DNA from 3 places in the Variovorax frigidus genome. Region 3 is predicted to be linked to each of the others. Evidence: predicted binding sites of a transcription regulator. Region 3 holds the regulator's gene; each other region holds the start of a gene.
What was found. Region 3 encodes FNR, which switches genes on or off when oxygen is low (the NO sensors DNR and NnrR bind a similar motif). Its sites were predicted from a motif close to TTGATNNNNATCAA; they were not measured.

Region 1 (7,461 bases), on a different contig from region 3:
CTGATGGAGCTCTGCACGTCCTGCTCCATCTCGATCAGCGTGTCGGCCAGCTTGCCCTTGATCGGCTCGAGGATGCGCTTGCCTTCGACGTGCTTGTACTCGCCCTTGTTGAAGTCGCTGGCCGAGCCGTAATACTCCTTGAACAGCACACCGTCGACCTCGACCGTCTTGCCCGGCGATTCCTCGTGGCCCGCGAACAGCGAGCCGATCATCACCATCGAGGCGCCGAAACGGATGCTCTTGGCGATGTCGCCGTGGTCGCGGATGCCGCCGTCGGCAATGATGGGCTTGGTCGCCACGCGAGCGCACCACTTGAGCGCGCTGAGCTGCCAGCCGCCCGTGCCGAAGCCGGTCTTGAGCTTGGTGATGCAGACCTTGCCCGGACCGATGCCGACCTTGGTCGCGTCGGCGCCCCAGTTTTCCAGGTCGATGATGGCTTCGGGCGTGCCCACGTTGCCGGCGATCACGAAGGACTGCGGCAGCTTGGCCTTGAGGTAGCCGATCATGTTCTTCACCGTGTCGGCATGGCCGTGCGCGATGTCGATGGTGATGTACTCGGGCACGAGGCCGGCCGCGGCCAGCTGGTCGACGGTGTCGTAGTCGGCCTTCTTCACGCCCAGAGAGATCGAGGCGAACACGCCCTTGGCCTGCATGTCCTTCACGAACTGCACGTTGTCCAGGTCGAAGCGGTGCATCACGTAGAAGTAGCCGTTCTGCGCGAGCCAGAGGCTGATGGTCTCGTCCACCACCGTCTTCATGTTGGCCGGCACCACCGGCAGACGGAACTTGCGTCCGCCCAGCGTCACGCCGGCGTCGCATTCCGAGCGGCTTTCCACGCGGCATTTGCGTGGCAGCAGAAGGATGTTGTCGTAGTCGAAAATTTGCATGATGAGACCAAGCTCCTGTGGAAGGTTCGCCGGCAGGCATGTCCTGTCGGCGTGGGCGCTTGGTCTTGGCCGGTTTCGTCGCCGCGAAAGCGGGCGAAAAAAAACCGGGCGACAAGAATCTTGGGCCCGGTGATTGATTCTAGGGGAGCGGTCAGGCCGCCCTCAGTCGGCTTTTCATATAGACCTTATTTTTCGTGCGATTCCGTGGCGCGACCCGCTCAGAAGCGGTAGCCGACACCCACGCCGATCAGCAGCGGATCGACCTTCACCGTCGACAGCCGGCTGCCGTTCAGGCTCACGTCGGTGCGGATCTGCACCTTCTTCAGGTCGAAGTTCAGGAACACGTTCTTCGCGATCGCGATGTCCACGCCGGCGCCGATGGCCAGGCCGAAGCTGTTGTGTTCCAGGTCCAGCCGGCCGACCGTGGGCACGGCGAGGTTCACCGAGCCGATGCGCGTGTAGTTCAGGCCGATGCCCGCGTAGGGACGGATGGTGCCGTTGGGAATGAAGTGGTACTGCAGCATCAGCGAGGGCGGCAGGTGCTTGAAGGTGCCGATGTCGACCGGCCCGCCGAGCGCGCTCTGCGTGATCGTGACGCGCTGCTTCTGCGGCACCGTCAGCACCAGCTCGGCGGCGATGTTCGGCGTGAAGAAGTAAGTGATGTCGAGCTCGGGGATCGTCTTGTCGTTCACGTGGATCGCATCGGCCGGCACCGCCAGCGCGCCGATCGCGTCGGAGTGGTTGGCGGTGTCGAGGCGCACGGCGCGCGCGCGCACCAGCCAGTTGCCTTGCGCTTCCTGCGCGGCGGCGGGCAGGGCGCAGGTGGCGCCCAAGGCACCGAGGAGGGCGCCGATCCAGGCGCGCGTGAGCAGGTTCTTCTTCATGGTCGGGGACTCCGTTCGGGCCGCGCAAGGGGCGCGCGGCAACTGGCATCCAGTGTCCGAAAGCGGCGGTTGCGTGTCCTTGATCCAGGGCAAGCATCCTTCTTCGGCCCCGTCCGCGCCCGGCGTTCCTACAATGCCGGGATGTCTCTTTTCGGCTCGCACGACGCTTTCGACGGCGCCCCCCCTTCCCCAGCGGCCGCCTCGCCCCTGCTCCACAACCTCAATGCCGAACAACTCGCCGCGGTCACGCTGCCCGAGGGCAACGCGCTGATCCTGGCCGGCGCCGGCTCGGGCAAGACCCGGGTGTTGACCACCCGCATCGCCTGGCTGCTCCAGACGGGCCAGGTCTCGCCCGGCGGCATCCTGGCCGTGACCTTCACCAACAAGGCGGCCAAGGAGATGGTCACGCGGCTGACCGCGATGCTGCCCATCAACGCGCGCGGCATGTGGATCGGCACCTTCCACGGCCTGTGCAACCGCTTCCTGCGCGCGCACTGGAAGCTGGCCAACCTGCCGTCGACCTTCCAGATCCTCGATACGCAAGACCAGCTCTCGGCCATCAAGCGGCTGATGAAGCAGTTCAACGTCGACGACGAGCGCTTCCCGGCCAAGCAGACCCAGTGGTTCATCTCCGGCGCCAAGGAAGAGGGCAAGCGCCCGGGCGACGTCGAGGTGCGCAGCGAGGAAGACCGCAAGAAGGTCGAGATCTACCAGCTCTACGAAGAACAGTGCCAGCGCGAAGGCGTGGTCGATTTCAGCGAGCTGATGCTGCGCAGCTACGAACTGCTGCGCGACAACGACCCCATCCGCGAGCACTACCAGCGGCGCTTCCGCCACATCCTGATCGACGAATTCCAGGACACCAACCGGCTCCAGTACGCCTGGATCAAGATGCTCTCGGGCGCCACGGTCGGCGGCCGCTTCGTGCCCGGCAGCAACAGCGTGATCGCGGTGGGCGACGACGACCAGAGCATCTACGCCTTCCGCGGTGCGCGCGTGGGCAACATGGCCGACTTCGTGCGCGAGTTCGACGTCTCGCGCCAGATCAAGCTGGAGCAGAACTACCGCAGCTACAGCAACATTCTCGACTCGGCCAATGCGCTGATCGGCCACAACACCAAGCGCCTGGGCAAGAACCTGCGCACCGAACAGGGCCCGGGCGAACCGGTGCGCGTCTACGAGTCGACCAGCGACTTCGCCGAGGCGCAGTGGATGGTCGAGGAGATGCGCCAGCTGGTGCGCGACGGCATCGCGCGCAAGGAGATGGCCGTGCTCTACCGCAGCAATGCGCAGAGCCGGGTGATCGAAACCGCGCTGTTCAATGCCTCGGTGCCTTACCGCGTGTACGGCGGCCTGCGCTTCTTCGAGCGCGCCGAAATCAAGCATGCGCTGGGCTACCTGCGGCTGCTGGAGAACAAGGACGACGACACCAGCTTCCTGCGCATCGTCAACTTCCCGCCGCGCGGCATCGGCGCGCGCAGCATCGAGCTGCTGCAGGATGCGGCGCGCGCGGCCGGCCACTCGCTGCACGACGCGGTGAGCGCGGTCGGCGGCAAGGCCGGTGCCAACCTGTCGGCCTTCGTCGCCAAGATCGACGTGCTGCGCGAACAGACCGTGGGCATCTCGCTGCGCGAGATCATCGAGCTGGTGCTCGACCACAGCGGCCTGATCGAACACTACAAGGCCGACCGCGAGGGCGCCGACCGGGTGGAGAACCTGGAGGAACTGGTGAACGCGGCCGAGAGCTTCGTCACGCAGGAAGGCTTCGGCCGCGATGCCGTGGCGCTGCCGGTCGACGAGCTGCGCCAGTCGCCCGCGAGCCAGGGACTGGACCCGAACCTGCCGGTCGTCGACGAACCGCTGGCCCCCGACGCCGAGACCGGCGAGACCCTTAGCCCGCTCGCGGCCTTCCTCACGCATGCGGCGCTCGAATCGGGCGACAACCAGGCGCAGGCCGGCCAGGACGCGGTGCAGCTCATGACCGTGCATGCGGCCAAGGGCCTGGAGTTCGACTGCGTGTTCATCACCGGCATGGAAGAGGGCCTGTTCCCGCACGAGAACTCGATGAGCGACCACGACGGCCTCGAGGAGGAGCGCCGCCTGATGTACGTGGCCATCACCCGCGCGCGCCAGCGCCTGTACCTGAGCCATTCGCAGACCCGCATGCTGCACGGCCAGACCCGCTACAACCTCAAGAGCCGCTTCTACGACGAACTGCCCGAAGCCTCGCTCAAGTGGCTCACGCCCAAGAACCAGGGCTTCAAGCCCTCGGCCTTCGGCTATGGCGGCGGCTACGGCAGCACGCGCATCGGCGCAGGCGGTGGCGGCTTCAACACCGACGCCTTCGCCAGCCCGCCCGTCCCGCCACAGAAGGCGCCACCCTCGCACGGCCTGCGCTCGGGCATGCAGGTGTTCCACAACAAGTTCGGCGAAGGCACGGTGCTGGCACTGGAAGGCAGCGGCGACGACGCCCGCGCCCAGATCAACTTCCCGCGGCACGGCGTGAAGTGGCTGGCGCTGTCGGTGGCGAAGCTCACGCCGGTCTGATCCGCCAGCAGCGCCCACCATCGGCGATGGTTGAGCGCTTGCAGCGCACTCTGTTCCAGGGACACCGCAGGACCGGCTCCGCCGGCCTGCCGGTGTCGCCCCCCTGCAAGGGGGGAGGGGCGCCAGCCACACGAAGTGGGCCAGCCCTTCGGGGGGTCAGTCTAGAAAACTGTCGCGGAACGTAAACCACGTGCTCGTGAAGAACATCGACGCCATCACCAGCGCCCCGCCCACCATCAGCGCACCGCCGGCGGCTGCCGCACCTTCGCCGACGAGTGCGGCGAACAGCGTGGCGACCAGGCTCAGCACGATGCCGGAGAGGATGAAGACACCGACCCAGGTCATGCCGAAGACGAACAGCGCGCCGAAGTTCTTGAAGCAGGCGATGAAGCTGAAGAACAGGCTCTTGGCAGGCGGCACGCCGTGCCAGTGCACCAGCGCCGGCGCGTGCCAGAAGGCCAGCGACAGCGGCAGGTACAGCGCCATGGCGATCCAGAGCGCGGCCTGGAACGAACCCGATTCGGCCATCTCGCGGCTGACGGTCTCGCCCATCAGGTAGACCCGGGCGAACTGGCCGCCATCGGCCAGCGCCGACACGCCCATCACCAGCAGGAACAGCACCGCGTAGAGCGCACCCAGCACCAGCATCGGGCGGATGCCGCTGCGGGCGGCGCTCAGCGCGGCCAGCAGCACGGCCGCCGCGGGCGGTTTCTCCCCCTTCTCGGTCTTGGCGGCTTCGGCGCTGGCGGCCATCAGGCCCAGCGTCATGGTCGGCAGCAGCATCAGCGCGATGGCGGTGCCGACCAGCGGCACCATCGAAGCGATCGACACCATCGCCATGAAGAAGAAGAACAGCGAGGCGAAAGCCAGCGGTCGCTTGGTGAAGGTCTGCAGCCCGCTGCGGACCCAGGTCGCACCCGTGCGGGCGGGGACTATGTTGAGTTTCATCGAATCCGTTCGTCTTCAGACCGCCATCGCGGCCGGCTGCGCGGACGCGTGCAGCGCCAGCGGTTCGCGGGCGCGCTCGCGCAGCACCCGCTCGAAATGCGTGGGATCGTGCGCCTGGAGCATGCTGGCTTCGCGCGGCAGGTGGAAATCCCAGAGGCGCGAGATCCAGAAGCGCAGCGCGGCCGCGCGCAGCATTGCGGGCAGCAGCGTGCGCTCGGCACCGGTCAGCGGACGCACCGCGAGGTAGGCCGAGAGCAGCGCCTCGGCGCGCAGCGGATCGGGCGTGCCGGTCGGCAGGTCGATCGCCCAGTCGTTGAGGCACACCGCCAGGTCGAACAGCCAGGTGTCGGTGCCGGCGAAGTAGAAATCGAACACGCCGCTGAGCCTGGGCGCGGCACCCTCGGTGCCGGCGTCGAACATCGCGTTGTCGCGGAACAGGTCGGCATGCACCGGTCCGCACGGCAGCGCGGCGTAGGCCGAAGAGGCGGCCACGTGGTTCTGGTAGGCCAACTCGGCCCGCAGCAGGGCGGCCTGCGGTGGGTCGAGGTAGGGCAGCACCACCGGCGCGGTGTCGTTCCACCAGCCCAGGCCGCGCAGATTGGGTTGCACGCGGTCGAAGTCGCGGCCCGCCAGGTGCATGCGCGCCAGCCAGTGGCCGAGTTCGGCGCAGTGCGCGGCGTCGGGCGCGAGCTGGCTGTGGCCGCTCAGGCGCTGGACCACGGCCGCGGGCTTGCCCGCCACCTTGTGCAGCAGCTCGCAGGGCGCGTCGGCGGCGGACGCGAGCAGGCCTGCCCTGGCCGGTGTGACGGCCGGGTCGGCCATGGGCTCGGGCACGGGAATGCCCCGGGCGGCCAGGTGCTTCATCAGGCACAGGTAATAGGGCAGCTGTTCGGGGCCAAGGCGCTCGAACAGGGTCAGCACGTACTCGCCCTGTTCGGTGGTGGCGAAGTAGTTGGTGTTCTCGATGCCGCCCTGGATGCCCTTGAGCGACTGCAGGGCCCCCAGGCCCAGGCGCTGCACGAGCGCGTCCGCTTCGTCGAACCCGACGTCGGTGTAGACCGCCACGCCGCTCAGAACTTCATCAGGTTCCAGACGCGGGGGCCGTTGCCGCCGCTGCTGGTCTCGGCCTGGCCCTGGCGCGAGCGGCCGCCGTCGTTGGGCAGCACCTCGTACGAGGGCACGTTGGCCTTGGGTTGCACCGTGATGCTCTGGGTCTGGCCGCCGTAGCGGACTTCGTCGACGCTGGCGCCGCCGTCCTCGACGTGGATGTTCTCGATTTTCTGGTTCCGTCGCCCCTCGGCCTTTTCCTCTTGCTGCTGCTGTGCGGCAGTCGGTGCCGGCTGCGGCGCGGGCTGGGCCTGGACGGCCGCAACGGGCAGGGCGCAGACGAAAGCCAGCAACGCGTGGCGGAGGAGGGAGGAGGTGGTGGGGGCCATTGCCCGATTGTAGGTGCGCTGCCGTATCCCGTCTGTCGGTGCGGGGCGCTTTTCGGTGTGCTGCGGCGGCGCGGCGCACGGGCGCCCGGGGCGGGCAAAATGGCCCGATGACCGACAAGAAAACGCTGCTGCTCGTGGATGGTTCGAGCTACCTCTATCGCGCCTTCCACGCCATGCCCGACCTGCGGGCCGTGCCCGGCGACCCCAAGAGCCCGGCCACCGGGGCCATTCGCGGAATGATCAACATGATGAGCGCGCTGCGCCGCGAGGTGCGTGCCGACTACGCGGCCTGCATCTTCGACGCGCCCGGCAAGACCTTCCGCGACGACTGGTACCCCGAGTACAAGGCCAACCGCTCGCCCATGCCCGACGACCTGCGCAGCCAGATCGACCCGATCCACGAGATCGTCCGGCTGCTGGGCTGGCCGGTGCTGACCGTCCCCGATGTCGAGGCCGACGACGTGATCGGCACGCTGGCCAAGATCGCCGCCGCGCAGGGCGTCGAGGTGATCGTCTCCAGCGGCGACAAGGACCTGAGCCAGCTGGTGGACGAACACATCACCATCATCGACACCATGAACGGCAAGCGGCGCGACGTGGCCGGCGTGACCGCCGAGTTCGGCGTGCCGCCCGACCTGATGATCGACTACCAGACGCTGGTGGGCGACACCGTCGACAACGTGCCCGGCGTGCCCAAGGTCGGGCCCAAGACCGCGGCCAAGTGGCTGCTCGAGTATGGCTCGCTCGACGCGCTGATCG
Region 2 (7,461 bases), 180 kb from region 3:
CATGCATGCCTTCACCGGCCTGGCCGCGCTGACGCAGGTCACGCTGGCCACCGTCGCGCCGGGCATCGCCGAGGCGCTGGTCGCCACCGCCATCGGCCTGTTCGCCGCCATCCCCGCGGTGGTCGGCTACAACCGCTTTGCGCGCGAGATCGACAAGACCGCGATCGCACTCGAGACCTTCATCGAAGAGTTCTCGAACATCCTGCAGCGCAACCTGTCGACCCAGCCGGCGCCTTCGAGCGCCGGCCGCTGAGCCCATGCCCGCCACCTCCTCCCGCGGCCGCGGCCGCCGCACGATCAACGAGATCAACATGGTCCCGTTCATCGACGTCATGCTGGTGCTGCTGATCATCTTCATGGTGACCGCGCCACTGATCACACCCAGCGTGATCAACCTGCCGAGCGTCGACCGCGCCAACAAGCAGCCCGACAAGCCGATCGAGATCGTCATCAAGACCGACGACGAGATCCAGATCAAGAAGGACCCGTCCACCGGTTCGGGCGGCAGCGCCATCCCGTTCGCGCAGATCGGCACGGCCGTGCAGACCGCACAGGGCGGCGACGCCGAACGCCCGGTGGTCATCAGCGCCGACAAGTCGGTCAAGTACGAGACCGTGGTCAAGGCCATGAACCTGCTCAAGCGCGCGGGCGTCGAGCGGGTCGGGCTGTCGGTCACGACCACGGGCGCGAAGTAAGGCATGTCGCTCGCCGCCGACCGCCCCGAGTTCGCCCCCCCGCCCCAACGCGGCACGCCGCGCGCCATCGCCTTCGCGCTGGCCGCGCACGCGGTGCTGATCGCCGCGCTGACCTGGGGCGTGCACTGGAAGCGCGACGCCGAGAGCGACGCGGTCGAGGCCGAGATCTGGTCGACCACGGTGCAGCAGGCGGCACCGCGCCTGACGCAGCCGCCGGCGCCCGTGCCGCCGCCCGCGCCCGCGCCGACACCTGCACCACCGCCTCCGCCGCCCCCACCGCCGCCCGCGGCGAGGGCGCCCGAGCCCGCACCCGCCCCGCGTCCGCCCGACATCGCGCTCGAGCGCGAGAAGAAGGCGCGCGAGCAGAAGGAGCGCGAGCAGGAGATCGAGCAGGCCAAGCAGGAAAAGAAGATGGAAGCCGCGAAGAAGGCGGCCCAGGAAAAGAAGGAACTCGAGGCCAAGCGCCGCGCCGAAGAACAGGCCGAAGATCGCAAGGAAGCACAGGAGAAGGCGCAGGCCGACGCACGCAAGAAGAAGGAAGCCGAGGCCAAGCAGCAGCAACAGCAGCAGGCCGAGGCCGCGAAGAAGAAGGAAGCCGATGCCGCCAAGCAGGCCGCGGCCGACCGTGCCGCCACGCTCAAGCGCATGCAGGGCCTGGCCGGCGCCAGCGGTGACGACAACGCGACCGGCACTGCACTGAAGTCCTCCGGCCCTTCGGGCAGCTACGGCGGCAGAGTGGCGGCAGCTGTGCGCCCGAACGTCGTCTTCCCCGACGCCGAACTCGTCAACGGCAACCCGGGTGCCGAATTCGAGGTCAAGCTGGCGCCCGACGGCACCATCGTGGGCACGCCACGGCTGGTCAAGTCCAGCGGGCTGCCCGCCTGGGACCAGGCCGCACTGCGCGCGCTGCAGAAGACCGAGAAGCTGCCACGTGACATCGACGGCCGCGTTCCTCCGGCACTGATCGTCGAGCTCAAGCCCAAGCGCTGAGCCTTCCCGCCGCCCTGCGGGTTGATCTGCATCAACCCGCAGGGCGCACCGCGCCCCTACGCTCGAGGTCAAGACCGCAGCGCCATCGGGGGCATCCGCCACCGACGATGGCCTGGCTGTGGTCACATGTCGCAGGGGCCGCCCACGCGGTCGCCCTCTTCCATGACCTTGAAAGGACTCTCATGAAAATCCTCGTCGCCGTTGACGGCAGCCCGTACACCCAGAAGGCCCTGGCCTACCTGTCCGACCACCGCGCCATGTTCGTCGAAGGCCATGAACTCGTCGTGCTGCACGTCTGCACCGCCTTGCCGGGCAACGTGAAGCGCCATGTGTCCAAGGAAGTCGTCGACGGCTACTACGCCGAAGAAGCAGCCAAAGTCCTCGAGCCCGTGAAGAAAGCGCTGGCCGACCAGGGCGTGAGCGCGTTCACGACGCAGGAGCGCCATGGCCACGCACCCGAGGAGATCGTCGCCGGCGCCAAGGAAGCCGGCGCCGGGTTGATCGTCATGGGCACGCATGGCCACGGCATGTTCGGCCGCGCGCTCATGGGCTCGGTGGCCAGCAAGGTGATCGCCGAGAGCCCGGTCTCGGTGCTGCTGGTCAAGTAGGGCACGCTCTCACTTGGGCTGGAACATGATCAGGCCCATGCCCGTCAGCGCCACCACCACGCCGGCCACGTCCCAGGGCGTGGGCCGGATGCCGTCCACGGCCCACAGCCAGGCGATCGCCACGCCGATGTACACACCGCCATAGGCCGCATAGACGCGGCCCGCGGCCGTGGCATGCAGTGTGAGCAGCCAGGCGAACAGCGCCAGGCTCAGTGCCGCCGGCAGCAGCAGCCAGACCGACCTGCCCTGCTTGAGCCACAACCACGGCAGGTAGCAGCCGACGATTTCGGCCAGCGCGGTGGCAATGAACAGCGCGAGAGTTTTCATGCGCGCATTGTCGTGGCTGCCCGTCCGACACCGCGCAGCAGCGCCGCCCTGCGCGAGCCTTCCGACGGGCTCGCCCCTGGAGCCGAGCCGCTGACGCTCGCCCGGCCACGGCGGCGCCGCGCACCCTGACGTCGCTGCCCGAACGAGGCTCAGGCGCGCGCGAACAGCCCCTTGTGCTGCTCGCGCAGCAGCGCCTTCTGAACCTTGCCCATCGCATTGCGCGGCAGCTCGCCGACCACGAAGCAGCGCTTGGGCACCTTGAAGTTCGCCAGCTTGGCCTTGAGCTCGGCCACGATGGCTTCCGCATCGAGGGTCGCGCCCGGCTTCGTCGTGACCACGGCCACGCCGACCTCACCGAAGTCCGCATGCGGCACGCCGACCACCGCGCTCTCGGCCACGCCCGGCAGCTCGTTGATGAAGCCCTCGATCTCGGCCGGATAGACGTTGTAGCCGCCGCTGATGATCAGGTCCTTGCTGCGCCCGACGATGGTGATGTAGCCCAGTCCGTCGATCTGGCCCACGTCGCCGGTCTTGAAGAAACCGTCGGCCGTGAATTCCTCCCTGGTCTTCTCGGGCATGCGCCAGTAGCCCGCGAACACGTTGGGGCCATCGACCTCGATGTTGCCGATCTCGCCCGTGGTGGCCTCGCGGCTGTCGCCGCTCTCGTCGGCCACGCGCACGCGCAGGTTCACGCCCGGCAGCGCGAAGCCCACCGTGCCGCCGCGCCGCTCGCCCTGCACCGGGCTGTAGGGATTCGACGTGAGCATCGCCGTCTCGCTCATGCCGTAGCGCTCGAGGATCGTGTGGCCGGTGCGCTGCTGCCATTCGTGAAAGGTCTCGATCAGCAACGGTGCCGAACCGGCGATGAACAGGCGCATGCGCTTGCAGGCCCTCTTCGTGAGCCCGGGCTCGGCCAGCATGCGCACGTAGAGCGTGGGCACGCCCATGAAGACCGTGGCCTCGGGCAGCCGTGCCACCACGCGCTTGGGATCGAACTTGTTGAGCCAGATCATCTTGCTGCCGTTGAGCAGCGCACCATGGATCGCGACGAACAGGCCGTGCACGTGAAAGATCGGCAGCGCATGGATCAGCACGTCGCCCTCGGTCCAGCCCCAGTAGTCCTTGAGCACCTCGGCGTTGGAGCGCAGGTTGCGGTGCGTGAGCATCGCGCCCTTGCTGCGGCCGGTGGTGCCGCTGGTGTACAGGATGGCCGCCAGATCGTCGTCGCTCTTGAGCGCCACCGCGTGCTGGTCGCTGCATTGCGCCGCCAGCGCCAGCAGCGTGCCGGTGCGGTCGTCGTCGAGCGTGAACACATGGCGCGTGCCCGCGGCCTGCGCGATCGGGCCGACCCATCCGGCGTTGGCGCTGCTGCACACCACCACGGCCGGCTCGGCGTTGCCGATGAAGTATTCGATCTCGGCGCCGCGGTAGGCGGTGTTGAGCGGCAGGAACACATAGCCCGCGCGCAGCGTGGCCAGGTAGAGCATCAGCGCCTCGACGGACTTCTCGACCTGCACCGCGATGCGCGCACCCTCTTCCAGGCCGAGCGCGGCGAACAGGTTGGCGAGCATCGCGCTCGCGCGATCGAGGTCGCGCCAGGAATACAGCAGGCCGTCGTCGGTCTCGACCGCGACCGCATCGAGGTCGGCAGGAAAAGCGGCGCGCAGCGCGGCGAAGAGGTTGGCGTTGGTCGTCATGCGGGGTCTCGGAAAGCGGGAGGCCGTTTGGCAAGGAAGGCGGCAATGCCTTCGCGGTGTTCGGGAGTGTCGGCGTAGTCGTAGGCCGTCGGCAGCAGGGCCTCGACCGCCGCGGTGTCGACGCCGGCCAGTGCGGCCAGCATGCGTTTGTGGGCGCGTGCGGCTTCGGGCGCGAGCGCGGCGATGCGGCGCGCATGCACCTGCACCGCGTCGGCGACGGCCTCGTCGGGCCACACGTCGAGCAGGAAGCCGGCGTCCTTCAACCGGGGCGCGCCGTGCACGCCCGCGGCCAGCAGCATGTCGCGCGCCAGCGCATCGCCCACGGCGCGGTGGACCAGCGCCGCCTCGTAGGGCGCCATCGGGAAACCGAGCTTGGCGATGGGCGCGCCGAATTTCGCGGATGCACCGGCCAGCCGGATGTCGCAGCAGCTCGCGATCTCGAGGCCGGCGCCCATGCAGGCGCCTTCGATCTGCGCGAGCATCGGCACCTCGCAGCCGCGCAGCGCCTTGAGCGCGGCACCGACCTCGTCTTCATGGAAGACGCGCAGCGCGGCCGCATCGAAGCGGAAGGACGGGTACTCCGAGATGTCGCCGCCGGCGCAGAACGCGCCGCCCTCCCCGCGCAGCACGATGCAGCGCAGGGCCGTGTCGGCCGACAGGGAAGCAGAGCCCTCGAAGGCCGCGCGCAGTTCGCGCCACATCGCGCGCGACATGGCGTTGAGCCGGCCGGCATGCACCAGCGTCACGAAGGCGATCGCGCCTTCGCGTTCGATGCGAATCTCACCCGCCATCGCTTCTTCCTTATTCCAGTTTGGCGCCCGAGGCCTTGACCACCGCGGCCCAGCGCTTGATTTCCGAACTGACGAAGCCGCCATAAGCCGTGCCCGTGAGGCCGGGAACCTCGGAGCCGTTGGCAGCCCAGATGGTCTTGAGCTCGTCGGTGGCCAGCGCCTTCTTCATGTCCTCGATGATGCGCGACTGCACCTCGGCCGGCGTGCCCTTGGGCGCCCACAGGCCGTACCAGGTGGTGACGTTGTAGTCGGGCAGGCCCACCTCGGCCGCGCAGGGCACGTCGGGGAAGGCCGGGTTGCGCTTGGCGCCGGCCATCATCAGCGCCTTGATGCGGCCGCCCTTGATGTGCTGCGAGGACGAACCCAGGCCGTCGAAGCAGACGTCGACGTTCCCCGCGATCAGGTCCTGCAGCATCGGGCCCGCGCCGCGGTAGGGAATGTGCGTGATGAAGGTGCCGGTCTGCTGCTTGAACAGCTCGCCCGCCAGATGGTGCGAGGTGCCCGCGCCGGCCGAGCCGTAATTCATCTTGGCCGGGTTTCGCTTGGCATAGGCGATGAACTCCTGGAGGGTGGTCTGCGTCACGCGCTTGGGGTTGACCACCACCACCTGCGGCGCATTGGCCAGCAGCATCAGCGGCACGAAATCCTTTTCGATGTCGTAGTCGAGCCTGGGGTAGATCGACGGCGCGATGGCGTGGTGCACCCCGCCCATGAACAGGCCGTAGCCGTCCGGCGGCAGCTTGGCCGCGACGCCCGCGCCCAAGGTGCCGCCCGCACCGCCGCGGTTGTCGATCACCAACGTCTGGCCGGCGCCTTTGGAGAACTGCGCCGACAGCGGCCGCGCGAACGCGTCGGTGCCGCCCCCGGCCGGGAAAGGCACGACCAGCGTGACGGGCTTGGCAGGCCAGCCGGATTGCGCGCGCGCGCCGCCGCCAAGGACGGCGGCAGCCGCTGCGGCCAGGCGCAGCATGTCGCGGCGCTGAAAGCTGTGGTTCATTGTCTTGTCTCCTGTTTTTATCAACGCTCATGTGCCGGGGCCGTCGGCACGCCGTGGAAATCGGCCCGTCGAAAACGGGATGCTCAAGCCTTGAAGAACAGGCCGTCGATGTCGCCCGACACCGCCACCTTGCCCTCGGACAGCAGCGCGCGGTGCTTGTCGAGCCGCTTGAGATCGTAGAGGTAGTTGACCATGAGCCCGTAGGCCTGCTTGACGCCCTTGGTCGACGGGTCGCCCGCCCAGTTGAGGCGCTCGACCCGCGCCCCGTTGCCGAGGTGGAAGCGCGCCACCGGATCGATCGGCTTGCCGTCGACCGTGGCGCGGCCCAGGTACTCGGCGGCGCATTGCATCAGCATCTGGCGCACGGGAGATTTGGCATCGAGCGCCAGCGCATCGTCGGCCGCGGCCAGCAGGCGCTCCGGCGTGGGCGGCAAGGAGCCCAGCGCCTGCCCCAGGGCGCGTGCGCGCTTGTCGTCGAGCCGCAGCAGCATCTCGGCCGCATGCTTGACCAGCCAGTGGCGAAAGCCCGGGATCGGCGACAGCGTGGCGAAGACCTTGAGCCGCGGGAACTCGGCCTGCAGCGTCTCGACCACGCGCTTGATCAGCGAATCGCCGAAGCTCACGCCGCGCAGGCCGGTCTGCGTGTTGCTGATCGAATAGAAGATCGCGGTCGTGGCCTTGTCCGCGGTGGCCAGCGCCGCGGCCTCGTCGAGCAGCGGCACGATGCCGTCGCTCAGGTGGTCGACCAGCGCCACCTCGACGAAGATCAGCGGCACGTCGGGCAGGCGCGGATGGAAGAAGCCGTAGCAGCGGCGGTCGCTGTCGAGCCGGTTCTTCACATCGGCCCAGCTCTTGATGTCGTGCACCGCCTCGAACTGGATCAGCTTCTCGATCAGCGAGGCCGGCGAGTCCCAGCTGATGCGGCGCAGGTCGAGGAAGGCGACGTCGAACCAGGTCGAGAACAGGTGCTCCAGCTCGGCGTCGAGCGGCACGAAACGGCGCTCGCCCTTGACCTGCGGCAGCAGCTCGGCCCGCAGGTCGATCAGGAAGCGCATGCCGTCGGGGTCGATGGTGAAGCGTTGCAGCAGGCGCGCGCGCGGCGAGGCCAGCGCGCGGCGCAGATGCACCTCGGCCTGCCCTTCGTCGACGGTGCCGGCCGCGGCCTCGTGGCGCGCACGGGCGCTGCTGAGCTTCTTGGCATCGGGCGCGAAGCGTTCGCTGATCAGCAGCCAGACGTCGCGCCGCTCGGCCGCATCGAGCTCGGCGTACCAGCGCATGACTTCGCAGGCGCGCCGGCCGGCCTCGACCTCGCTGACGCGCGCGTCGACCACCGCCTGCAGATCGGTCAGCGCGCGC
Region 3 (7,461 bases):
TGACCATCGTCTTCGCGCTGGGCTACCTGGTGGCCTACCCGGGCCTGGGCAGCATGCAGGGGCAGCTGGGCTGGAGCACGCAAGGCGAATACGAGAAGGAAATCGCCAAGGCCAATGCCGAACTGGCGCCGGTGTATGCGAAATACACGGCCATGCCCCACGAGGCCGTGGCCGGCGAACCGCAGGCCATGGCCATCGGCGAGCGCCTGTTCCTCAACAACTGCGCCCAATGCCACGGCTCCGACGCGCGCGGCAGCAAGGGCTTTCCGAACCTGAGCGACAGGGACTGGCTCTACGGCGGCGCGCCCGAGCGCATCCAGGAGACCATCACGCAGGGGCGCACCGGCGTCATGCCGCCCATGGCCGCGGCCGTGGGCACGCCCGAGGACGTGAAGAACGTCGCGAACTACGTGCTGAGCCTGTCGGGCAGTCCGCACGACTCGGTGCGCGCCGGCCTGGGAAAGAGCAAGTTCAGCGCCTGCGCCGCCTGCCATGGCGTGGGCGGCACGGGCAACCCCGCGCTGGGCGCGCCCAACCTGGCCGACCGCGTGTGGCTGCACGGCTACGGGCAGGACGCGATCGTCTCGATCATCAACACCGGCAAGACCAACGTCATGCCCGCGCAGCAGGGCAGGCTGACCGAGGCGCAGATCCATGTGCTGGCGTCCTACGTCTGGGGCCTGTCGAACACCGCGGCCACGCCCTGAGTTGCCTTCCGCCATGTCCGCTTCCCCCCGACCCGTGCCGCGCAAGGTGATCCCGATCGCCCCGGCCGAGAGCGCGCCCGTCGGCCTCTACGAGGCGCACAAGAAGATCTATGCGCGCAGCATCCAGGGCGTGTTCGCGCGCTGGCGCTGGGCCATGGTCTTTGTCACGCAGATCGTGTTCTACGGCCTGCCGTGGCTCGAGTGGGGCCAGCGCCAGATGGTGCTGTTCGATCTGGCCGCGCGGCGCTTCTACCTGTTCGGGCTGGTGCTCTACCCGCAGGACCTGATCTACCTCACGGGCCTGCTCGTGGTCTCGGCCCTGCTGCTGTTCCTGTTCACCGCGGTGGCGGGACGGCTGTGGTGCGGCTATGCCTGCCCGCAGACGGTCTACACCCAGATGTTCATGTGGGTGGAAGAGAAGATCGAAGGCCCGCGCAGCGCGCGCATGCGGCTCGACAAGGGTGCGTTCTCGATGGAGAAGGGCGTCAAGAAGAGCTTCAAGCACCTCGTCTGGCTGGGCATCGCGCTGTGGACCGGCTTCACCTTCGTCGGCTACTTCACGCCGATCCGCGAGCTCGGCATGGCCTTCCTGCAGACGCAGATGGGCTCGTGGGAAGTGTTCTGGGCCTTCTTCTACGGCTTCGCGACCTACGGCAACGCGGGCTTCATGCGCGAGCAGGTCTGCAAGTACATGTGCCCGTATGCGCGCTTCCAGGGGGCGATGTTCGACCGCGACACGCTGATCGTGAGCTACGACACGGCACGTGGCGAGCCCCGCGGCGCGCGCGGCAAGCAGCACGAGCGCGGCGGCCTTGGCGACTGCATCGACTGCACGCTGTGCGTGCAGGTCTGCCCGACCGGCATCGACATCCGCGAGGGCCTGCAGTACGAGTGCATCGGCTGCGGCCTGTGCGTGGACGCCTGCAACACGGTGATGGCCAAGATGGCCTACCCGCCGGGCCTGATCCGCTACGCCACGCAGAACGGCATGGCCGGCGGCTGGTCGGCGCGCCAGGTGCTGCGTCGCGTGCTGCGCCCGCGCGTGCTGATCTACAGCGCCTTGCTCGGCGCGCTGTGCCTGGGCCTGCTGGCCAGCCTGGTGGTGCGCACGCCGCTCAAGGTCGACGTGGTGCGCGACCGCGCCTCGCTCGCGCGCATCGCCGAGGGCGGCATGCTGGAGAACGTCTACCGGCTGCAGGTGATGAACGCGACCGAACGGCCGCAGCGCTATGCCATCGCCGCGAGCGGACTCGAGGGACTCAGCGTGGCCGCGGGAGCCTCGCTCGAGGTGCAGCCGGCCGAGTCGCGCTGGGTCGCGGTACGGCTGCAGCTGCCCTACGGCACCGCGGCACCGGGCTCGCACACCGTGCATTTCGATGTGCGCTCCGAAGACGGCGCATCGCATGTCTCGGAAAAGGCCATCTTCCTGGTCCCGCGCTAGCGCACACCGCCACGTTCAATAGAAAGAGATCTTCATGAATGCTCCCGGCCTCCTGCCCACCGTCGCCGAACCCTGGTGGAAGTTTCCCTATGTCTGGATGGTGATCGCCGGCCCGGCCATCGTCGTGGTGGCCGGTTTCGCCACGCTGTGGATCGCCATCCGCACGCCCGACCCGGTGGTGGCCGAGGACTACTACCGCCAGGGCGTGGAGATCAACAAGACGCTGGCCGACAAGAAGCTGATGCCGGCGCAGGCGGGCCGCAACCATGCGGCCACCCCGAGCGACGACGTCCCGCTGCCGAAGCACTGAGGACCGCCATGAAGCAACGCATCCGTCGCCTGGCCTGGATCCTCTGGCCCTCGTTCCTGCTGGCCTGCGTGGTGGAAATGCTGGTGTTCGCGCTGGTCGATCCGGGCGACCTGCACTGGCGCGGCGAAGCGCTGCCGCTGTCGCGCCAGGGCATCTACACGCTGGGCTTCTTCGTCTTCTGGGCGCTGGGCATGGGCTCGAGCGCGCTGACCGCGCTGCTCGGCATGTCCAGGCGCGAGATCAACAGGCCGGAGGATTGACGATGCGCTTGAGCTTGTCGGCGTCGACGATGCGCACATGGCGCTGCTGCACGGCCACGATGCCGTCCTCGACGAACTTCGACAGCGTGCGGCTCACGGTCTCGAGCTTGAGTCCGAGGTAGCTGCCGATCTCTTCACGGGTCATGCGCAGCACGAGCTCGGACTGCGAAAAGCCGCGCGCATGCAGCCGCTGCACCAGGTTCAGCAGGAAGGCCGCCAGCCGTTCTTCGGCGCGCATGCTGCCCAGCAGCAGCATCACGCCGTGCTCGCGCACGATTTCGCGGCTCATGATCTTGTGCACATGGCGCTGCAGGGCCGTGACTTCGCGCGACAGCTCCTCGATGCGGTCGAAGGGCATCACGCAGACCTCGGAATCCTCGAGCGCCACGGCGTCGCAGGTGTGGTGATCGCTCACGATGCCGTCCAGCCCGATGATTTCGCCCGCCATCTGGAAGCCGGTGACCTGGTCGCGGCCGTCCTCGGCCGTGATGCAGGTCTTGAAGACGCCGGTGCGGATCGCATAGAGCGAAGTGAAGCGCTCCCCGTTGTGGAACAGCGCCTCGCGCCGCTTCACCTTGCGCCGCGTCGCGACGATCTCGTCGATGCGTTCCAGCTCCGCGGGCTGCAGGCCCACGGGCATGCACAGCTCGCGCAGGTTGCAGTTGGAACAGGCGACTTTGATGATTTCGGGTGTCATGGCGGTTCGTGCCGGCCGGGAAGAGGACGGCGACGCTTCAAGTTGGTGCCTCGATTGTCCTCCTCCCCCCGAGCACGGGACTTGATGCAGGTCAAGGAAGTCCGGCCCGGTCGTCGGCACAGTCACGGAGCCCCGTGTGCCACATCACCATGCCAACCACCCTTTCTCCCGTCCTCGCTGCGCCTGCGGCCTCCGCCACCTCGGCTTGCGCCGTGCCCGTCATGACGCCCGAGATGCTGCAGCGCTTCGACGTGCAGGGGCCGCGCTACACCTCCTACCCGACCGCCGACCGCTTCGTCGAGGCCTTCGGCAGCGACGACTACGCGCAGGCGCTGCGCCAGCGCGCATTGAGCACCGGCCCCCGCGCGCTGCCGCTGTCGGTCTACGTGCACCTGCCGTTCTGCGCCTCGCTGTGCTACTTCTGCGCCTGCAACAAGATCGTGACCGGGCATCCGGAACGCGCCGAGGCGTACCTGGACTATCTCGAGCGCGAGATTGACCTGCAGGTGACGCAACTCGGGCGCGGTGCGGCCGTGAGCCAGTTGCACCTGGGCGGCGGCACCCCGACCTTCCTCGACGACGCGGCGCTCGCACGCTTGATGGCGATGCTGCGCGCCGCCTTCACCTTGGCGCCCGAAGGCGAATACGCGATCGAGATCGATCCGCGCACCATCGACGCGGCGCGGCTCGAACGGATCGCGGCGCTGGGCTTCAACCGGCTGAGCTTCGGTGTGCAGGACTTCGATCCGGCCGTTCAGAAGGCGGTACACCGCATCCAGCCCGCCGAGCAGGTGTTCGAACTGGTCGCGTCGGCGCGCCGGCTGGGTTTTGCATCGATCAACGTCGACCTGATCTACGGCCTGCCCAGGCAGACCGCGGCGTCGTTCGACCGCACGCTCGAGCAGATCTGCGAACTGCAGCCCGAGCGCATCGCGCTCTATGCCTATGCGCACCTGCCCGAGCGCTTCAAGCCCCAGCGCCGCATCGACCCGGCCGAGCTGCCCGACGCCGTCACCAAGATCGACATGCTCTCGCGCTCGATCGCTGCGCTCACCGCGGCCGGCTACGTCTACATCGGCATGGACCACTTCGCGCTGCCGACCGACCCGTTGGCCATCGCGCGCCGCCAGGGCCGGCTGCACCGCAACTTCCAGGGCTACAGCACGCAGCCGGATTGCGACCTGGTGGCGCTCGGGGTGTCGGCCATCGGCCGGATCGGCGCCACCTACAGCCAGAACGCCAAGACGCTCGAGGAGTACTACGACCTGCTCGACCAGGGCCGGCTGCCGGTGGTGCGCGGCCTCGCGCTGTCGCGCGACGACGTGCTGCGGCGCGCCGTGATCATGGCGCTGATGTGCCAGGGGCAACTGAGCTTCGAGTCCATCGGCCTGGCGCACCTGGTCGACTTCCGCCAGCACTTCGCGGCCGAGCTGGAAGTGCTCGCGCCGCTGGTGGCGCAGGGCCTGGTCACGGTCGATGCGCACGAGATCGAGGTCACGCCCATCGGCTGGTTCTTCGTGCGCGCCATCGCGATGGTGTTCGACCGCTACCTGCAGGCCGACCGCAACCGCTCGCGCTTCTCCCGGATCATCTGATGCAGACGGCGCTCATCGGCACCGCGTTGCTCATGGGCCTGGCCGGCGGCCCGCACTGCGTGGCCATGTGCGGCGCGGCCTGCGCGGGCGTGATCCGCTTCGCGCGTGCGCCGGGAGGCGGCGGTGTGGCGGTGCTGCCGACGCCCGCAGTGTCGGCGTCGGTGGTCTTCCATGCGGCGCGCGTGGCCAGCTATGCGGCCGGTGGCGCACTCGCGGCCACCGCCGTGCAGGGCCTGGCGCTCGCGAGCGAGCAGGTCGCAGCGCTTCGGCCGCTCTGGCTGCTGCTGCACGTGGCCGTGTTCGCCTGGGGCCTGCTGCTGGCCGTGGCCGGGCGGCAGCCGCTGTGGGCGCACAGCCTGGGTCGGCTGCTGGCGAAGCGGCTTCGACCCCGGGAGGGCTCGCGCTGGCGCGTGCTCGCGACGGGCGCGCTGTGGGTCTCGATGCCCTGCGGGCTGCTGTACTCGGCGCTGATGGTCGCGGCCCTGGGCAACAACGCCTGGCAGGGCGCGGCCGTGATGGCTGCGTTCGCCCTCGGAAGCGGCGTTGCGCTGTGGATTGCGCCCTGGCTCTGGCGGCGCCTGCACGGCGTCTTCGGCGAGTCCCGCCGCGAATGGGGCACGCGGCTCGCGGGCGCGGTGCTGGCGGTGGTGGCGCTGCAGGCCGTGTGGCACGACCTGAGCCGGCAGATCGCGATCTGGTGCCAGTAGCGTCCAGATCGACTGCCGCGCGAGCTCACTTCACCAGTTTCAGCGTGCCCTTCATGAGCGACGAGTGGCCGGGGAAGGAGCAGAAGTAGGTGTAGCTGCCGGCCGCGTCCAGCTTGGCGACCGCGAAGCTCACGCTGTCGCTCTCGCCGCCGCCGACGACCCGGGTGTGGGCCACCGCGCGGGCATCGCCGGCCTTCACGTAGTTCTGCGCTGCACCGGCGGCGATGCCGTCGGCCGCGACCGCCTGCACATCGGCCGTCTTGCTCAGGACCCAGTTGTGGCCCATGGCCTGCTTGGGCAGCTTGCCGCTGTGCTTGAGCTTGACGGTGAACTCCTTGCAGCTCTTGCTGACTTCGATCACCGGCTTGTTGAACTGCATGGCGTCGTTGCCCTCGATCTCGATCGTGCAGTCGGCGGCGAAGGCGGGCGCGGCGGCGCAGGCGAGCAGGGCAAGGGCAAAACGAGGGCGAAGCATGGGATGGGTTTCCTGAAGAAGGCGGCAGGTCGAGGTGCCCGCCGCATCACAGGCATTGTGCGAACGGGTGCCGCGCCTTCGTCTGACCTGCATCAAGGGCCGTGCACTTGGGCTGGCCCTTGCGCCGCTCAGGGGCCAGTCTCGATCCCGTGCGATCGCACCTTGTCGTAGTCCCTGAAGTTCATGGCGGTGTCCGGCGGAAGGGTCAGGCGATCGCGGCGGCGTCGCCGGTGCGCGCGAGCAGGGGCCTGACCTGCCAGCTGCCGTCGACACGCTCGAAGCGCAGCGGTTGTGCATTGCCCAGGATGGCCGGCTCGATTGCCACGCCCAGCAGCGCGGCCAGCACGTACAGCGTGCCGCCGTGCGCCACCACCAGCACGGGCGCGGGTTGGGCCAGTGCGTCGGCGAGCGACACGCGGTTGCGGTCGACGAACTGCGCCAGCGTCTCGCCGCCCTCGGGCGCGCAGGCCCAGTCGAGATCGACGGAAGAGGTGCCGATCAGCGCGCCGAAGTGGCGTTCGCGCAGGTCCTCGCGCGCCAGCGGCACGATGCGCAGGCTGGCGGCCACGGTGTGGGCGGTGTCGAAGGCGCGGCGCGCGTCGCTGCAGACGATGGTGCGGATCGGCTCGCCGGTCAGACGCTCGGCCGCGCGCACGGCCTGCTGCTGGCCCAGTTCGCTCAGCGGCTCGTCGACGGCCTGGAAGATGCGCGAGGCGTTGCGGCCGGTCTGGCCGTGGCGCAGGAAATAGAAGTGGTCGCAGGCCGGCGCGATCGGCTGGGCCGAGGCCAGGCGCACGAGTTCGTCGAAACCGGCCGGATGCTGCTGGGTGAAATGCGCGGTGGTGCTCATGGGGCTTTCGAAAGAGGAAGGATCAGCCGATCTTCATGGCGTGGGGGCGCGCCAGCAGCCGGTCGATGTAGGCATCGATCTTCGCACTGCCCGAGCGCCGGCCCATCATGCGCTGCCAGATGAACATCGCGCCGACCATCACGTCGGCCGCGGTGAACTGCGCGCCGAACAGGTAGGGGCCTTCGCCGAGTTCGCGTTCGACCACGTCCTTGACGATCGCGAAGTCGTTCCAGCCGCGCGCGGCCGGCGTCGGCAGCTTCAGCAGATCGTCGCCCATCGAGGGTTCGAGCTGCGCGGTGGCGTAGACCATGAGCGATAGAAAGCGGCCGCGTTCGGCCGTGCCCAGCGGAGGCGCGAGCTTCGTGTGCGGGTACTTCTCGGCGATGTAGAGCGCGATGGCCGGGTTCTCGAACACCCGC

Region 1: ACSFBC_RS11050 (OmpW/AlkL family protein) is a predicted target of FNR. The motif match lies at 1,851-1,864, and genes of this name have one in related genera.
Region 2: ACSFBC_RS02825 (universal stress protein) is a predicted target of FNR. The motif match lies at 1,707-1,720, and genes of this name have one in related genera.

Annotation. Positions count from the first base shown of each region.
Region 1 covers NZ_JBPJZF010000003.1:361,842-369,302, forward strand. Annotated here, with positions in the region: gene ACSFBC_RS11045 (GMP reductase) at 1-887, opposite strand, end outside; gene ACSFBC_RS11050 (OmpW/AlkL family protein) at 1,106-1,771, opposite strand; gene ACSFBC_RS11055 (UvrD-helicase domain-containing protein) at 1,913-4,318, shown strand; gene ACSFBC_RS11060 (BPSS1780 family membrane protein) at 4,475-5,266, opposite strand; gene ACSFBC_RS11065 (homoserine kinase) at 5,282-6,331, opposite strand; gene ACSFBC_RS11070 (hypothetical protein) at 6,337-6,702, opposite strand; gene polA (DNA polymerase I) at 6,810-7,461, shown strand, end outside.
Region 2 covers NZ_JBPJZF010000001.1:599,985-607,445, forward strand. Annotated here, with positions in the region: gene tolQ (protein TolQ) at 1-253, shown strand, start outside; gene ACSFBC_RS02815 (ExbD/TolR family protein) at 258-695, shown strand; gene tolA (cell envelope integrity protein TolA) at 699-1,685, shown strand; gene ACSFBC_RS02825 (universal stress protein) at 1,868-2,293, shown strand; gene ACSFBC_RS02830 (YnfA family protein) at 2,303-2,620, opposite strand; gene ACSFBC_RS02835 (malonate--CoA ligase) at 2,770-4,317, opposite strand; gene ACSFBC_RS02840 (enoyl-CoA hydratase/isomerase family protein) at 4,314-5,108, opposite strand; gene ACSFBC_RS02845 (Bug family tripartite tricarboxylate transporter substrate binding protein) at 5,119-6,105, opposite strand; gene ACSFBC_RS02850 (malonyl-CoA decarboxylase) at 6,189-7,461, opposite strand, start outside.
Region 3 covers NZ_JBPJZF010000001.1:776,916-784,376, reverse strand. Annotated here, with positions in the region: gene ccoP (cytochrome-c oxidase, cbb3-type subunit III) at 1-707, shown strand, start outside; gene ccoG (cytochrome c oxidase accessory protein CcoG) at 721-2,148, shown strand; gene ACSFBC_RS03680 (FixH family protein) at 2,183-2,458, shown strand; gene ACSFBC_RS03675 (hypothetical protein) at 2,467-2,718, shown strand; gene fnr (fumarate/nitrate reduction transcriptional regulator Fnr) at 2,699-3,415, opposite strand; gene hemN (oxygen-independent coproporphyrinogen III oxidase) at 3,637-5,010, shown strand; gene ACSFBC_RS03660 (sulfite exporter TauE/SafE family protein) at 5,010-5,717, shown strand; gene azu (azurin) at 5,743-6,192, opposite strand; gene ACSFBC_RS03650 (histidine phosphatase family protein) at 6,398-7,042, opposite strand; gene ACSFBC_RS03645 (glutathione S-transferase family protein) at 7,065-7,461, opposite strand, start outside.